Regions from separate parts of the Mesorhizobium sp. M7A.F.Ca.US.010.02.1.1 genome, predicted to be linked through region 1. Evidence: riboswitches for the same ligand, from Rfam matches in the RefSeq annotation. Region 1 holds a riboswitch; each other region holds the start of a gene.
The links. Region 1 has a riboswitch for thiamine pyrophosphate ahead of EOA19_RS20435 (YkoF family thiamine/hydroxymethylpyrimidine-binding protein). Riboswitches for the same ligand answer to the same signal wherever they lie in the genome.

Region 1 (5,179 bases):
ATCCAAACCCCTTCAGTCAGCGCGTCTTGTCGCGTGGTGAAGCCATCGAGCTTTCACCAATGTGCGAAAGCGCCCTTCGAACACCTTCGTCAACGGCGAATGCGGTGCGGTAGGCAAACACGGTCAGGCGGTTGACAGCCTGCCGTATCGCGGTCCAATTGCGCAGGAAGAGTTGATTTCGGGAGACGGGCCGTGAAAAAAGTTTACGAAAAGCCAGTGTTTGTAAAACGCGAGCGTCTTTCGGTTGTAACTGCCTTGGCATCGCCTTCCACTCAGCCGACCTGACAAGCTCGCCCTGATCTGTCGGCCCGTTTGAGCCGCCGAAGATGAGGCCGATCGAATCGACCGATCACTCGGAGCCGATCACAGCCGTTTTTGTCCTCGATATCTCTAACTATACGGGGCCTCTGCTCGCCGGCTGGCTAGAGGCTGGAAATGCAATTGGCGCGATCATCGTGCCCGGGTTCCGGCGTCGTCCCACCGGTTTCAGCATTGGCAATTTCCGGCGAAGGCTTCAACGCAAGCTGCTGCTCAGGCGGTTTATCGGTAACACGCCTGTCAAGTTTATCGAATTTGGCCGCCCTTACGATTGGAATGCGCTTGGTCGGCAATTGTCTGACGTCCGCGCCGATGTGCTGGTCTGCTACACTTTGCCTGTCTTGATCCCTCAAGAGGTTCTTGGCCATTTTTCCAAAGGCGGGGTCAACCTCCACCCGGCGCTGCTCCCCGACTATCGAGGGCCCCACCCGATCCAGCGCTTGGCCGTGGACGGCCGGTATGCGGCTCATGGCGGCGTCACGCTCCACAAGATGTCCGCCGGTTTTGACGAGGGTGACATTCTCGGGCAGGTGCCGTTTTCCGAAGCTGACTGGACATCGAGAGAAGCCTTGGTCGACAGCACGGCAACCGCTATGCGGATTCTGGTGAGCGAGGCGGTGCCGGCCTACTGCCGGGGGCTGTTGTCAGGAATGCCGCAGCCGAAAGGCGACTTCGTCTGGGCGCGGCTTCAGCCCAGCCACCTGATAATCTCGCCGGCCATGTCGGTCGAGCATGTTGTACGGCTATGGCATGTGCTTGGCCTTCTGCCAGGCATCTATCTTGAAATCGGAACGCGCAAAGTCAGGCTGGGATTCCAGATCAGAAGGCTGGGGCCCTGCACAGGAAAGGCTCCGGTCAGGCGGTGGGGAACAGTGGAATTCGATCTCGCCAACGGTCGGGTCCTGTATTTTACCTACGGTAGAGTGCTCAAACGGCTGCTCAATTCAAAACACCTATTTTCGCGCCCGCCCGCCGGGAAACCCGCTCCAGAAATCCGGCTGTTCGGCAAAGCGAGTGCTGCGGACCAGAAAAACGGATGAAGTCGCTGGGCGATGCCCAGCGGCTTCATCCGTTTGCGACGTGGTTACTTGCCACAATGATTATCGTTTACCGTTGGCGCCGTCGCGTTACCATCGGCGTCCGGCTGCGCGCCTTGCGGGTTGGTCGGGCAATTCTGATCCGCGTTCGAATTCATGTCCCCTACCGTGCCAGTCGTGCTGTTGGTCGTGCCCGGGTCGACAGTGTCCGGCTCGATCGTATTCGGGGAAGCCGGCGTGTTCGGCTCAACCGTCACCGACTTGCCGCTGCCGCTTCCATTTGCGTTGTTGCTGCCGGCGCTTTGCGCCATGGCTGACGTGGCCAGACCAATGGTGAGAACCGAAGCTGCGAGGATTTTCATGAACATGGTTTGTCTCCATTTCTGTGAAGTCGTCGCTTATTTTCTACGAAAGTGATCGCGTTGCGACTGTGAGGACAACCGGTCGCGGCGGCGAAGGTTCCCGACAAAATTCCGCTCAGGCGCACCGTGACTGGCGCAATGCTTTTGGCGCAGTGCTCTGAAAAAACGGCTTTCCCTTGAACTCGAATGATGCTTTAAGGCGCACATCCACAGGGGTGCTCCGTACGGTCGGGGCTGAGACGGGGGCGGCAAGCCCACAGACCCTAGAAGCTGATCTGGGTAATACCAGCGGAGCGAGGCGGGCGATGTTTTCAGGCGCACAGATTTCCCTATACCCCATGACCGACGATTTCGTCGGTGTCATTCTTGGCGCGCTCGGTGCGCTCGATCCCTGGCGCGACAAGCTCAGGATCGAGACCGACGACATCTCGACCTTGCTGGTCGGGCCGCCCGAAGTGCTGTTTCCCGCCATGCGTGACCTCTTCGTGGCGGCGGCACGCAGCGGCAAACATTGCGTGTTGTCGGCCACCATCTCGCGCGGGTGCCCTGGCGAACCGGATGATCCGATCTGCCGCTCCGATGCACTTGGCGGGCCTGTCGGGTCGCTCGGCCCGCGCAAGGATGCGGCCATCGCGGCGGTGCGCAATGCTGCTGCCACCGGCCAGCCGGCGGCGGCGCAGTTCTCGCTCTATGTGATGGGCACCGACGACCACATGGACGAGATCTACGGCTGCATCGATTTTCTCAAGCAGTCCGGCGTCTATGAGCGTTCTAAGCATTTCTGCACGAAACTGCGCGGTGATGCCGGTGCGATCTTTTCGGCGCTGGACGAGGCCTTCTGCCGCTTCGGACCAGGCGCCGGCCACGTAACCCTCGACGTCACGGTCTCGGCCAACAGCCCGTCGGCTGTCTGAGCCAGCCGCGCTTTCGCGCTGCCGTCAAAGGTTGTCTCCCGTGGCCACATCATCAGTCGCTTCGCGCCCGATCGCGGGTCTTCTTGTCAAGGCAATGCCGGCCATGATCTCGGTCGGTTTGCTCCTAGTGGCGTGGGAGCTTTATGCCACCTATTCCGGCATCAGGCCGACGATACTGCCGGCGCCGTCGCGCGTTTTCGAGCAAGCGCTGCTCAATCGCCAGGCGCTGGCCGACAACGCCATTCCGACCATCGGCGCCACGCTGCTCGGCTTTGCCTGTTCGCTCAGCGCCGCCTTCGTGCTGTCGATGCTGGTCGACTTCTTCCAGCCGCTGCGGCGTGCGCTGTTTCCCGTCTTAATCGTCAGCCAGACCTTGCCGCTGGTGGCGATCGCGCCGCTGGTGGTGCTGTGGTTCGGCTTCGGGCTGGCGCCCAAGATCATGCTGGTGGCGCTGGTTACCTTCTTTCCGATGCTGGTTGCATTGGTCGAGGGTTATGAGTCGACCGAGGCCGAGATCGGGCAAATGCTCCGCGCCATGGGGGCAGGGCGCTGGCGCATCTTCGTGCTGGCGCGGCTGCCTTCGGCGCTGCCCTATTTCTTTGCTGGGTTGAGGATCTCCATCACCTATGCCGTGGTCGGCGCGATCTTCGCCGAATATGCCGGTGCCGCGAAGGGGCTGGGCATCTATATGCTCAACGCCAAGAACAATTTCCGCCCTGACCTGGTTCTTGCCGCCGTCGGAGTGAGCGCTGCCCTGACCCTTGTCCTGTTCGGGTTGACTGTACTGCTGCAGCGCCTTGCGATGCCCTGGGAGCGGGCCGGCAAGGAAACCGCCGGGAAGGGAGCCTGGCGATGAGCCGGCTGGAACTGCGGTATGTGCGCAAGGCGTTCGGTGGGCTCGACGTGCTGGCCGATATTTCGCTTAGCGTCGGCGCTGGTGAATTCGTCTCGATCCTTGGACCCTCGGGCGCCGGCAAATCGACGCTCTTTCAGCTTCTGACCGGCGCCGAGCATGGCGAGGGCGAGATGTTGTTCGACGGCGCGCCGCTCGACGACCACGGCAGGCATTTCGCCTTCATGCCGCAGCGTGACGCGCTGATGCCGTGGCGGCGCATCCTCGACAACGCGACGCTCGGGCTCGAAGTCCAAGGCATGAGGAGACAGGCGGCGCGGGTGCGCGTTGCGCCGTTGTTTGCCGAATTCGGGCTTGCCGGCTTCGAGCGGCATTTTCCAGCGCAACTGTCCGGCGGTATGCGCCAGCGCGCGGCCTTGCTGCGCACGGTGGTGCAGCAACGCGACATGCTTTTGCTCGACGAGCCGTTCGGCGCGCTCGACGCGCTGACCCGCACGGCCATGCAGCGCTGGCTGGAACAGATGTGGCGGCATCATCGCTGGACGGCGCTCCTGATCACCCATGACGTGCGCGAAGCCGTGTTCCTGTCCGACCGCATCTATGTGCTGTCGGCGCGCCCGGCCCGCATCGTGCGTGAAATTAAGGTGCCGCTGCCGCGCCCGCGCAGCCTTGGCGGCGATGCCGCGCGCCAGGCAAGTACGCTCGAGGCCGAGATTCTCGACATCATCGTCAACGCCACCCCATCCAAAGGACACGATCATGACTGACTTGACGCGCCGGCAGGCCTTGTTGCTGACCCTTGCCACAGGCCTTCCGCTCATTGCCGGATCGGGGCGAGCCCAAGCACAATCGGCACAAAAGGTCACCGTTGCCCTCGACTGGACGGTCAACACCAACCACATCGGACTGTTCGTCGCCCGCGACAAGGGCTTCTATCGCGAGGCCGGGCTCGAGGTCGACATCCTGCCTTACAGCGATACCGGTGCGGGCACGCTGGTTGCAAATCGCGTCGCCGATTTCGGCATCAACGGCACCATCAGCCTGTTCACCCAGAGAACCGCCGGAGCGGACCTGAAGGGCGTCTATGCGGTGGTGCAATCGGAAACCGGCCGCGTGGTCTTCAATGCGGCCCGCAGCGAGATAGTAAGCCCGAGAAACCTTGACGGCCTGACCTATGGCGGCTTCGGCAGCGCCTGGGAAAACGCCCTGATATCGACCATCATCCGCCATGATGGCGGCAAGGGCAATTTCGAGACGGTGACGCTCGGCACCTCAGCCTATGAGGCGCTGGCCAATGGTTCGGTCGATTTCACGCTCGAAGTCTCGACCTGGGAGGGTGTCGAAGCCGAGCTCAAGGGCGTCAAACAACGCAGCTTCGTCTATGCCGATTACGGCGTGCCTGACGAGCATACGACACTGATCTCTTCGAGCGAAGCCTATCTCCAGGCAAACCCCAAGCCTGCGGCAGCCTTTGTCCAGGCGACACGGCGCGGCTACCAGTTCGCGGTCGATCACCCCGAAGATGCGGCAGCCCTGCTGATCGCGGCCAACAAGGATGCGTTGACCAATCCGGCGCTGATCCACGCCTCGCTGAAGGCGCTGATCGACGGCCATTATCTGCGCAGCCAAAGCGGCGCCATCGGGACGATGGATTCGGCCAAGATGGAAGCGATCGGCGACTATCTCTTCGCGTCC
Region 2 (5,179 bases), on a different contig from region 1:
GGAGGCCGGGTCGCGCTCGTAATAGGCCGGATCGGCGATGTTGTTCTCCAGCCTTGAGATCGAAGCCGTCACAGCCTCGATTTTCTTGGGCAGCGATTCCAGCGCGAATTTCTGTTTGAACGACAGTTTCTTCGCCGGCCCCTTTGGCGCGGCCGCTTCACTTCTGGTCGTCACTGGCGCTTCGCCGTTTTCGGCCTTCGCACGCGCCTTGCGGTCGTCCAGCCTGGTGCCGCCGCGCTGCGCCAGCATGTCGGAGTAGCCGCCGGCATATTCGATCCAGCGGCCTTCACCATCCGGCGCGATCAGGCTGGTCACGGTGCGGTCGAGGAAATCGCGATCGTGGCTGACCAGGATGACGGTGCCGGCAAAGCCGGCGACCAGTTCCTGCAGCAGTTCCAGCGTCTCCATATCGAGATCGTTGGTCGGCTCGTCGAGCACCAGAAGGTTTGCCGGCCGCGCCAGCACCCGCGCCAGCAAGAGCCGTGCCCGTTCTCCGCCGGACAACTCGCGCACCGGCGTGCGTGCCTGCTCCGGCTTGAACAGGAAATCCTTCATGTAGGAGACGACGTGGCGCTGCTCGCCATTGATGACGAGGTTCTCGCCGCGCCCGTCGGTGAGATATTGCGCCAGCGTCTCCTGCGGGTCGACCGCCTCGCGCTTCTGGTCGAGCGTGGCGATCTCCAGATTGGTGCCGAGCCGCACCGAACCGACGTCCGGCTTCATCTCGCCGGTCAGCATCTTCAAGAGCGTCGTCTTGCCGGCGCCGTTCGGCCCGACCAGGCCGACGCGATCGCCGCGCTGGATGCGGGTCGAAAACCCCTTGACCACGGTGAGATCGCCAAAGCTCTTCTCGATGTTCTTCGCCTCGATCACCAGCTTGCCGGACTCGGCGGCGTCGCTCGCCACCATGGTCGCCGACCCTTCGGCACCGCGATGGCCGCGAAAACGCTGGCGCATGGTCTGCAACTCGCCGAGCCGGCGCATGTTTCGCTTGCGCCGCGCCGTCACGCCGTAGCGCAGCCAATGCTCTTCGCGAACGATCTGGCGGCCGAGTTTATGCTGCTCGCGCTCTTCTTCCTCCAGGACCAGGTCGCGCCATTCCTCGAAATGGCCAAAGCCCTTGTCCAGCCTGCGGGTCTGGCCGCGATCGAGCCAGATGGTGGCGCGCGACACACGTTCGAGAAAGCGGCGGTCGTGCGAGATGACGATCAGTGCCGAGGAGGTGCGGATGAGTTCTTCTTCCAGCCATTCGATGACCGAGAGGTCGAGATGGTTGGTCGGCTCATCGAGCAGCAGGATGTCTGGCTCCGGCGCCATCACGCGGGCAAGGGCAGCACGCCTCGCCTCGCCGCCCGACAGATCATTCGGACGTTCCTCACCCGACAGTCCGAGATGCTCCATCAGATAGCTGGCTCGGTAGGGATCGTCGGCGGGGCCAAGCCCGGCCTCGACATAGGCGCGGACGGTGGCAAAGCCCTCCATGTCCGGCATCTGCGGCAAATAGCGGATAGTTGCCGAAGGCTGGCGGAACACCTCGCCGTCCTGCGGCTCGATCAGGCCAGCGGCGATCTTCAGCAGGGTCGACTTGCCCGACCCGTTGCGGCCGACCAGTGCAATCTTGTCGCCGGCCGAAGCCGTCAAGGCGGCGCCGTCGAGCAGCGGCGTGCCGCCGAAGGTCAGTTTTATCCCGTCGAGGTTGAGAAGAGGCGGGGCCATGTCAGCTTTCAGGTAAGGGATAGGGATGAGCGAGCAGCATCGCGCGGCCATGGTCCAGTGCGATTTCGAGGCGGCCCTTGACCTCGTTGGAGATGGTCAGCGACGAACCGAACGCCACCTTGACGTGGTTCAGCGGCCATTTGGCGCCGGTGACGGTCAGGCCGGCGAGCTCGGAAAAGCCGAGCACCGAAAACAGCGTGCCATCGGCATAGTCGAAGCCGGCCGTTCCGCGCAGCAGGGGAATGCCCTCCTGGGCGCCGCTGGTCAGGAGCACATCAGTCCCGGCCTCGGCCAGCCGGAGGGCAAGCGCCAGATGCAGGAAAGCGTGGTCGGCGCGCTTGCCGCCGAAAGCACCGGCGAGCACCAGGCGGGTCGCGCCGCGCTCGAGTGCGGCGGCAATGGCCAGTTCGCCATCGGTCTGGTCCTTTTCCGCCGGGAAGGTCCGGCGCGGCACGGAAGCGAGATCGTCAGGCAGCTTGGCTGGCACGGAATCGAAATCGCCCACCCACAGTTCGGGCACGAGACCCAGCAGCCGCGCATGCCCGATGCCGGCGTCGGCGGCGATGACGCGGGAGCCTTCGGCCTGGCGGTCGAGCCGTGGCGTGCGGATGAGATCGCCGCCAAGCAGGATGGTGAATGTGCTCATATCGTGTGGCCCTTACCAGCCCGGCACGGGAAACGGAAGGCGGCAAACTCCCACTTGCATGGGGGATCGGCCCGGCCTATGTGTCGAAACGCTCTAACGGGGTGCCGGACGCGATCTTCGCGGACCGGCTGAGAGGCAGTCTCGCCAACCCGCTGAACCTGATCCGGTTTGTACCGGCGGAGGGATTAGACGTTTCGGACAGTCCGACGCCTCAATTCCTTTTAATTCGAACGAAGGAGGCGCCGATGCGCACGCATTTATACGCTCTAGTCTCAGCAATGGCCGTGGTCCTGTCCGGACCGGCCTTGGCCAAGGACAAACTCACCGTCTACACCTATGAGAGCTTTACCGCCGACTGGGGTCCGGGTCCCGTGGTGAAGAAGGAGTTCGAGGCCGAATGCGGCTGCGATGTCGAGTTCGTCTCGGTCGCCGACGGCGTCGCGCTGCTCAACCGCGTCAGATTGGAAGGCGCGTCGACCAAGGCCGATATCGTGCTTGGCCTCGACACCAATCTCACCGCCGATGCCAAGGCGTCAGGCTTGTTCGCGCCGCATGGCGGCGTAACTGATGTCAACGTGCCGGGTGGCTGGAGCGACGATACTTTTGTCCCCTTTGACTACGGATATTTCGCCGTCGTCTACGACTCCGAGAAGCTGAAGAACCCGCCGAAAAGCCTGAAAGAACTGGTCGAGGGCAGTGCCGATGACAAGATCGTCATCCAGGATCCGCGCACCTCCACGCCGGGCCTCGGTCTGCTTCTGTGGGTCAAGTCGGTCTATGGCGACAAGGCGCCCGAGGCCTGGGCCAAGCTCAAGGCGAAAGTGCTGACCGTGACGCCGGGCTGGAGCGAGGCCTATGGGCTGTTCACCAAGGGCGAGGCGCCGATGGTGCTGTCCTACACGACGTCGCCGGCCTACCACATGGTCGCCGAGAAGACAGAGCGCTATCAGGCAGCGTCGTTCGAGGAGGGCGAGTATTTGCAGATAGAAGTCGCGGGTATCACCACGGCGGGGGCCAAGAACCCGCTGGCGGCCAAGTTCATCGCCTTCATGACCGGGCCGAAATTCCAGGATGCCATCCCCGAGACCAACTGGATGTTCCCGGCCGGCAAGACCGACAAGCCGCTCAATCCGGCCTTCGACAAATTGGTCAAGCCGACCAAGACCTTGCTGTTCAGCCCCGACGAGGTCGCCGCCAACCGCAAGGCCTGGGTCGATGAGTGGCTGGCGGTGATGAGCAAGTAGGCTTGCGAGTTCTTTTGATGTTCGCGCCACTCCACCCCCCTCTGGCCTGCCGGCAATCTCCCCCTCAAGGGGGGAGATTGGCAGTGTCGTTGCTGGTTATAGTCCGGCAACGTTGGAGACTAGCGGAAGCATGGGTGGCGGCCGATCTCCTCCCTGGAGGGGGAGATGTCCGGCAGGACAGAGGGGGGCGCCAAGGAACGCAATCCTTTGTAATTGCCGCGATGGAAAGAATGGTGGTCCAGCGTGCAACGCGCGTCTGACCCCCGCATCACCGCTGGCACCCTCGCGCTCGCTGCAATCGCGCTGCTGATCGGCGGCGCGTTTGCCGGCCTGCTTTTCGAGGGCGCCCATGATTTCTCGGGCGCCTGGGCAGCCTTCGATCCCTATCTGCTTCGCGTCATTCGCTTCACGCTCTGGCAAGCGGCGCTCTCGACGCTGCTTTCGGTCATCCCGGCGCTGTTCGTGGCGCGCGCTCTGTCGCGACATCCACGTTTCTTCGGTCGCGCCTTCATCCTGCAGATATTCGCCGTGCCGTTGGCGCTGCCGGCTATTGTCGCAGCACTCGGCATCCTGGCGCTTTATGGCCGTGCCGGCTATTTCGCCGGCGTGTTTGCTGTGATCGGCGGGGGAAGCTGGCCGGGCATCTATGGCCTGTCCGGCATCCTCGTCGCCCATGTCTTCTTCAACCTGCCGCTGGCGACGCGGCTGTTCCTCGAGGCGCTGCAGACCATACCGGCCGACCAATGGCGGTTGGCGAGCCAGCTCGGCATGGCGGCGCGGCCGGCGTTCCGGCTAATCGAATGGCCAACGCTGCGCGCCGCACTGCCCGGCGTCGCCGGGCTGGTGTTCATGCTCTGCATCACATCCTTCACCATCGTGCTGACGCTCGGCGGCGGGCCGGCCGCGACGACGCTTGAGGTCGGCATCTACCAGGCGCTGCGCTTCGATTTCGATCCCGCCCGGGCCGTTACATTGACGCTGTTGCAGATCGCCTTGACCTTTATCGTTGTGCTGGCCCTAACGCGCCTGGGCGCCAATGTGGTCGGCGACACCAATTTGCCGGTCGCGCAACGCCGCTATCTCTCGGTCAATCGGAGCGAGACCTGGTTGAACGCGCTAGTCATCATCCTGGCGCTGCTGTTCGTCGTTGGGCCGATGGCGGCAACCGTGGTGGCCGGGCTGGGTGCGGACCTCGGCCGTTTGGCCAGAGAGGCCACTGTCCGGCAGGCAACGCTGACCAGCGCGGCGCTCGCCTTTCTGTCGGCGCTGCTTTCGGTGATGCTGTCGCTGGCGCTGACCATGGCGCGGCGGGCACTGGCGCTGAACCGCCGTGCCGGCGCAAAGACACTGCTCGAACGCGCCACCGATACAGGCGCCGGTTTTGTCCTTGTCGTGCCGCCGATCGTCGTCGGCGCCGGCTGGTTCGTGTTGCTGCGCCATGCCGGCGATGTCTTTGCCATCGCCCCGGTCATGGTCGTCACCGTCAATGCGGTGATGGCGATGCCGTTCGCCCTGCGCGCCGTGCGTCCCGCCTATGATGCGGCGAGCGAGCGTCACGAACGGCTCTGCGCAC
Region 3 (5,179 bases), on a different contig from region 1:
GCAGTCTATCTGACGGGCGAATCCCGAAACAGGCCGGGCGTCGCAGCCGAAGTGGAATTTGACACCCATGGTCGCAAGCTTGTCATGAAGTGCCGCCATCGCCGGGCGTGGGTCGAGGTGAGCCTCGTCGGGGAAGAGCAATCCACGCCGGAAGCGGCCGGCGAGGTCGGGTTCCAGGAGCGCAATTTCGTTTTCATCGACGCGCCGATGCCCTGACGTGCGACTGGCGAACCGGTCAAGCTCACCGGCATCACGCGGCGCGGCCACGACCAATGTCCCGGCCCGTGTCACCTGACCCGACAGCACCGCATCCCACCAGTCGGCAGCATCGCGTCCGAGATCCAGCACCGGCTGCTCCGCGCTTTCGCGCTCGCACCATGGCGCCAGCATGCCGCCGGCGAACCACGACGCGTTGCCACCAAGGCCATGCCGCATCTCGGCGACGGTGACCGTCGCGCCGCGGGCGGCGAGTTCGAAAGCGACGGTGAGGCCGGCAACGCCGGCCCCTTTGACGAGCACCCTCATGATGGTTTGGGAGCCTCTGGCACGACCGGTACGCCAGTCTCGTCCGCCTGCATGTAGAGATCGCCGCCCTCCCGGTATTTTGCCGCCATTGCCGCCATGCCTTCCTTCTGGGCCTCGGCACGGATGTCGTGGGAAATGCGCATGGAGCAGAATTTCGGCCCGCACATCGAACAAAAATGTGCCAGCTTGTGCGCCTCCTTGGGCAAGGTCTGGTCGTGGAAGGACCGTGCGGTTTCGGGGTCGAGCGACAGGTTGAACTGGTCCTCCCAGCGGAACTCGAAGCGCGCGCGCGAAAGGGCATCATCCCTGGTTTTCGCTGCCGGATGGCCCTTCGCCAGATCGGCTGCATGGGCGGCTATCTTGTAGGTGATCACGCCAATCTTGACGTCGTTGCGGTCGGGAAGGCCGAGATGCTCTTTCGGCGTGACGTAGCAAAGCATTGCGGTGCCGAACCAGCCTATCATGGCGGCACCTATCCCTGAGGTGATGTGGTCATAGCCCGGCGCGATGTCGGTCGTCAGCGGCCCCAACGTGTAGAACGGCGCCTCACCGCACACTGCGAGCTGCTTGTCCATGTTCTGCTTGATCTTGTGCATGGGGACATGGCCCGGGCCTTCGATCATCACCTGGCAGTCCTTTGCCCAGGCAATCTTGGTGAGTTCTCCAAGTGTTTCCAGTTCGGCGAATTGCGCCGCGTCGTTCGCATCGGCGATTGAACCGGGACGAAGGCCGTCGCCGAGCGAGAAGGAGACGTCATAGGCTCTGGCGATGTCGCAGATCTCCTCGAAATGCTCGTAGAGGAAGCTCTCCCGGTGATGGTGCAGGCACCATTTGGCCATGATCGAGCCGCCGCGCGAGACGATGCCCGTGACCCGGTCGACGGTCAGCGGGATGTAGTGCAGCCGCACGCCGGCGTGGATGGTGAAATAGTCGACGCCTTGCTCGGCCTGCTCGATCAGCGTGTCGCGGTAGACCTCCCAGTTCAGATCCTCGGCGATGCCGTTGACCTTTTCCAGCGCCTGATAGAGCGGCACCGTACCGATCGGCACCGGCGCATTGCGCACGATCCAGTCGCGGATGTTGTGGATGTTGCGGCCGGTCGACAGGTCCATCACCGTGTCCGCGCCCCAGCGGATAGCCCAGACCATTTTTTCGACCTCTTCGGCCATCGACGATGTGACAGCCGAGTTACCGATGTTGGCGTTGATCTTGACCAGAAAATTGCGACCGATGATCATCGGCTCGCTCTCGGGATGATTGATGTTGGCGGGAATGATTGCGCGCCCGCGCGCCACCTCGTCGCGCACGAATTCGGGTGTGACGAAATCTGGGATCGCCGCGCCGAAGGCTTCGCCGTCGCGTTGCAGCTTGCCGCGCATCACCTCGCGGCCGAGATTCTCGCGGATGGCTACGAACTCCATTTCTGGCGTGATGATGCCGGCGCGCGCATAGGCAAGTTGGGTCACCGCCTTGCCCTGCTTGGCCTTGAGCGGCCGATTGCGTATCGGAAATTCCGGTGTCAGGCGCTCGCCGGTGGCGAATCCATTGTCTTCCGGCCGGACGTGGCGGCCGTCATAGGCTTCGACATCGCCACGCGCCGTGACCCATTCGTGGCGAAGCCGGGCAAGGCCTTTTTCGATGCTGGTTTCGACTGATGGATCGGTGTAGGGGCCGGACGGATCGTAGACGGTGACGGGCGGTTCGCCGGCCGTCGGATGGACGGAAATCTCGCGCATCGGCACCCTGATCTGCGGGTAGAGGACGCCGGGCTTGTGGATTTTCCGCGAGGCGGGCAGTGGTCCCGTCGATACGGCGGGGGTGAGGGCATTCATCGTGAGGCTCCTTTGCTCATGCATTGGAGACCCAGTTCTGTGCCGGAAGGATGAAAAGACGCTTCTGTAGACCTGCTGCAACAGGACCTCGGGCGTAAACTCCCGCAAAGCGCTTGCACCGTCCCTACGCCAGTATGAACTGGATCAGGTTCAACGGGTCACTGCGCCGCGAAAGCCAGCAGTATCTCAGCCCCTTGCCGGGACTCCCCTGGTGAATGCCTTAGGTTGAACGGGCTGACGCTATCTTGTCAAGCGCATTCGGGCGCCTTCGGCCGGTGGCGACGACCGGCGGCCAGCCGGGCGGAGAGCTCGCGCATGCATCGGGGACAAGTCACGCCCCGTAGACCGGGGCTGAATGGCCAAAGCCTCATTCGCTTCGTGAAGGATGGAGAAACTGTATTGGCCATGTGCGCGTATCGACCAAGTAGCTCAGGCGGTCACGGATGTGGTTATTCTGGTCGAAGGTGACGAACGGCCTTGGGGGTCACCTCCTTTAGGATTCAGAGGTTGGAAGACGGCTTCTCGCGATCACGGCCATCAGGAAATACCTGTCTTCGGCTCAACCTCGACATGGCGTCCGATCGACCGCAGATATACAGCTATCTCGTTCATGAGATGATCGCGTTCGCCGTAGATTTCAGCAATCCTACGCAGCTGTGGCTCGACGGCCCTCCGTTGCGCTGGCGTGAAATCAGCATCGCCAAAGACGTATCCCAAGTTGCCAATCGCGCAAATTTTGCAGCCGGCGTCCACAACTGCTTGTACGAATGCCGGAATGTCTTTTTCTTGCATGGTCTTCATGTCGAACCTCTCGTGAATGGCGTGCTTGCGCCCCAATCTGCCTTTTCAGCGTGTCCTCTGGGCGGCGCAAGCCCTGAGCGTGACTGTGCACGGGCAACCTCGACTATCCCATCTGCCACGCTCTTTAGAATCGGTGGGGTCTGGTGATCGCAGGCTGGGCCACTCAAAAGCCTGCAAGAAGAAAGTCATGGCGACCATTGCTCAAGATCGCAAGGGTGCGTGCAAGACCTTCCGTTGGCAGTCATGCACGCTCGCTCAGAGATAGTCCGGCCGCGGAAATTCTCCCTTATTCGTAAGAAAGCTCATTGAGCAACTGGGCATTGAGCAACTGGGTCTCACGTCACGGGTCTCGTGTGCTTCACAGCCGAAAAATAGCCGCCGTGGCAATTCTCGAAAAGTGCAGGCTACCTCGTTAAGGACACTGCGGATGATCGTTCGCGCTTGGCAAAAGCGAACGGATTAGTCTATGGCTCTCGGCAGGGGGGCGAGTTATGCGGCGGGTGCGAATCCTTCAAGTAGGCGATATTCACTATCCGGACTGGCATCCTTCCTCTAGCAACATCGATGCCAAGGATAGCAAGTTCGCTCCGAAAATAACGCAGAAGCTACGCGCGTCTTCGCTGCGTGCCGTCTTGACGAAACTTCGGCGGCTGACGACTTCGAAGCCCTTGGATTCGATCGCCTTCATGGGGGATTTCACGAGCCGTGGCGACAAGACCTTCATTGCTTCGGCATTCCAGCATTTCACGTTGCTCTGCCGCGCACAGGGACGCAGTTCAAAGGCGCTTCCGTTGATATTCGTACCGGGAAATCACGATGTGAACCGTGATGACGCGCGCGAACTTGGACCGACTGAGAAATTCAGCGAAATGGCGAGTTTAGCCGCCCGCTTGGGTTGGCAGACCGTTCCCGTGGACCAACCCGTGCACTTCAGACTTCCGACAGGATCCGCAGGCGCAAACTTCATCCTCGTCAACACAGCGATAGGCAGTTGGGAGCTTCAAAACCTTCCCGCGTTCCTTCGTGATCGTCTCGAGGCACTCAGTCCTTCTACAGAGCCTCTAGATCTCGGCTCGCCGGACATCTCGGGACATTCGCCCGCGACACCTCCCAGCGATCCAGACAAGGAGGCGTCCGACGACGAGTATTACGGTCAGATGGACACGCCATACATCTCGCGTGAGATGCTTGCAGGCCTACAGGAATTGCTCCAGCAGCCCGACATGCGTTACGGCATCATAATCGGCCATCACAATCTGCTGCCACAAAAGACTCCGCGCATTACGCCATACGCGGAGATGCTCAACAGCGGATTTGTCAGAACTCAGCTGCTGCAGGGCAACAAGCCTATCGTCTACCTGCATGGACACATACATGCTGATCCGGTCGAGATCGTCAACGATCCAAGGTTTCCGGACGGCAAATTGATCTGCATCTCAGCACCAGAGATACAGTCAGGTTTCAATGAGCTCGTCTTCTTCACGACCGATCAGGGAGAGCTCGTCGGCATCCGACTTATACCCTACCGCACCAATGTCGCCGACGGGACGGTCATGGAAGGCGAACATTGCTTTATTTCGACCATGTCCAACGGCAAGGCCTTTCTGAACAACGACACGTTTGACCTGCTGCGCCGACTGCGCGACCATGCCACCAGGCGCGGGAATGGGTTACTCTTCTGGGACGAGATCACTGAGATTGCTGCCTCCGCCGAGCTCGGGCTAGATCTGGAAGACTCTCTTCTGATGCTCCAAGCGGCGCGCTTCATCGAGATAGACGGCCTCACCAAGGCAAACTCGGCTTGGCGCATTAAGGTAAGGGACGAATAGCGATGGAGAATCCGTTCGGCCCCAACAGGATCGAGTACGAAAGCCGCCCGATACTGTGGTTCAGTCAGAAGTCGGCGTTGATTTCTGCCGCCGCCAAGCCGGTCTTCGTCGCAGGGACGAGAGGCAGCGGCAAGACCAGCATTCTTCGCTCGCTTTCCACAGTCCATATTCTTGAAGACAAAAGTCTCTCGG

Region 2: another riboswitch for thiamine pyrophosphate. It lies ahead of thiB (thiamine ABC transporter substrate binding subunit); the one in region 1 lies ahead of EOA19_RS20435 (YkoF family thiamine/hydroxymethylpyrimidine-binding protein).
Region 3: another riboswitch for thiamine pyrophosphate. It lies ahead of thiC (phosphomethylpyrimidine synthase ThiC); the one in region 1 lies ahead of EOA19_RS20435 (YkoF family thiamine/hydroxymethylpyrimidine-binding protein).

Annotation. Positions count from the first base shown of each region.
Region 1 covers NZ_RZRV01000019.1:92,800-97,978, forward strand. The annotation lists gene EOA19_RS20425 (formyltransferase family protein) at 327-1,358, shown strand; gene EOA19_RS20430 (hypothetical protein) at 1,403-1,723, opposite strand; TPP riboswitch at 1,919-2,032, shown strand; gene EOA19_RS20435 (YkoF family thiamine/hydroxymethylpyrimidine-binding protein) at 2,023-2,631, shown strand; gene EOA19_RS20440 (ABC transporter permease) at 2,735-3,487, shown strand; gene EOA19_RS20445 (ABC transporter ATP-binding protein) at 3,484-4,251, shown strand; gene EOA19_RS20450 (ABC transporter substrate-binding protein) at 4,244-5,179, shown strand, end outside.
Region 2 covers NZ_RZRV01000041.1:10,764-15,942, forward strand. The annotation lists gene EOA19_RS28610 (ABC-F family ATP-binding cassette domain-containing protein) at 1-1,716, opposite strand, end outside; gene EOA19_RS28615 (thiamine diphosphokinase) at 1,718-2,362, opposite strand; TPP riboswitch at 2,450-2,564, shown strand; gene thiB (thiamine ABC transporter substrate binding subunit) at 2,608-3,606, shown strand; gene thiP (thiamine/thiamine pyrophosphate ABC transporter permease) at 3,850-5,179, shown strand, end outside.
Region 3 covers NZ_RZRV01000027.1:47,213-52,391, reverse strand. The annotation lists gene thiO (glycine oxidase ThiO) at 1-525, opposite strand, end outside; gene thiC (phosphomethylpyrimidine synthase ThiC) at 522-2,357, opposite strand; TPP riboswitch at 2,461-2,577, opposite strand; gene EOA19_RS23755 (hypothetical protein) at 2,895-3,158, opposite strand; gene EOA19_RS23750 (metallophosphoesterase) at 3,650-4,987, shown strand; gene EOA19_RS23745 (hypothetical protein) at 4,990-5,179, shown strand, end outside.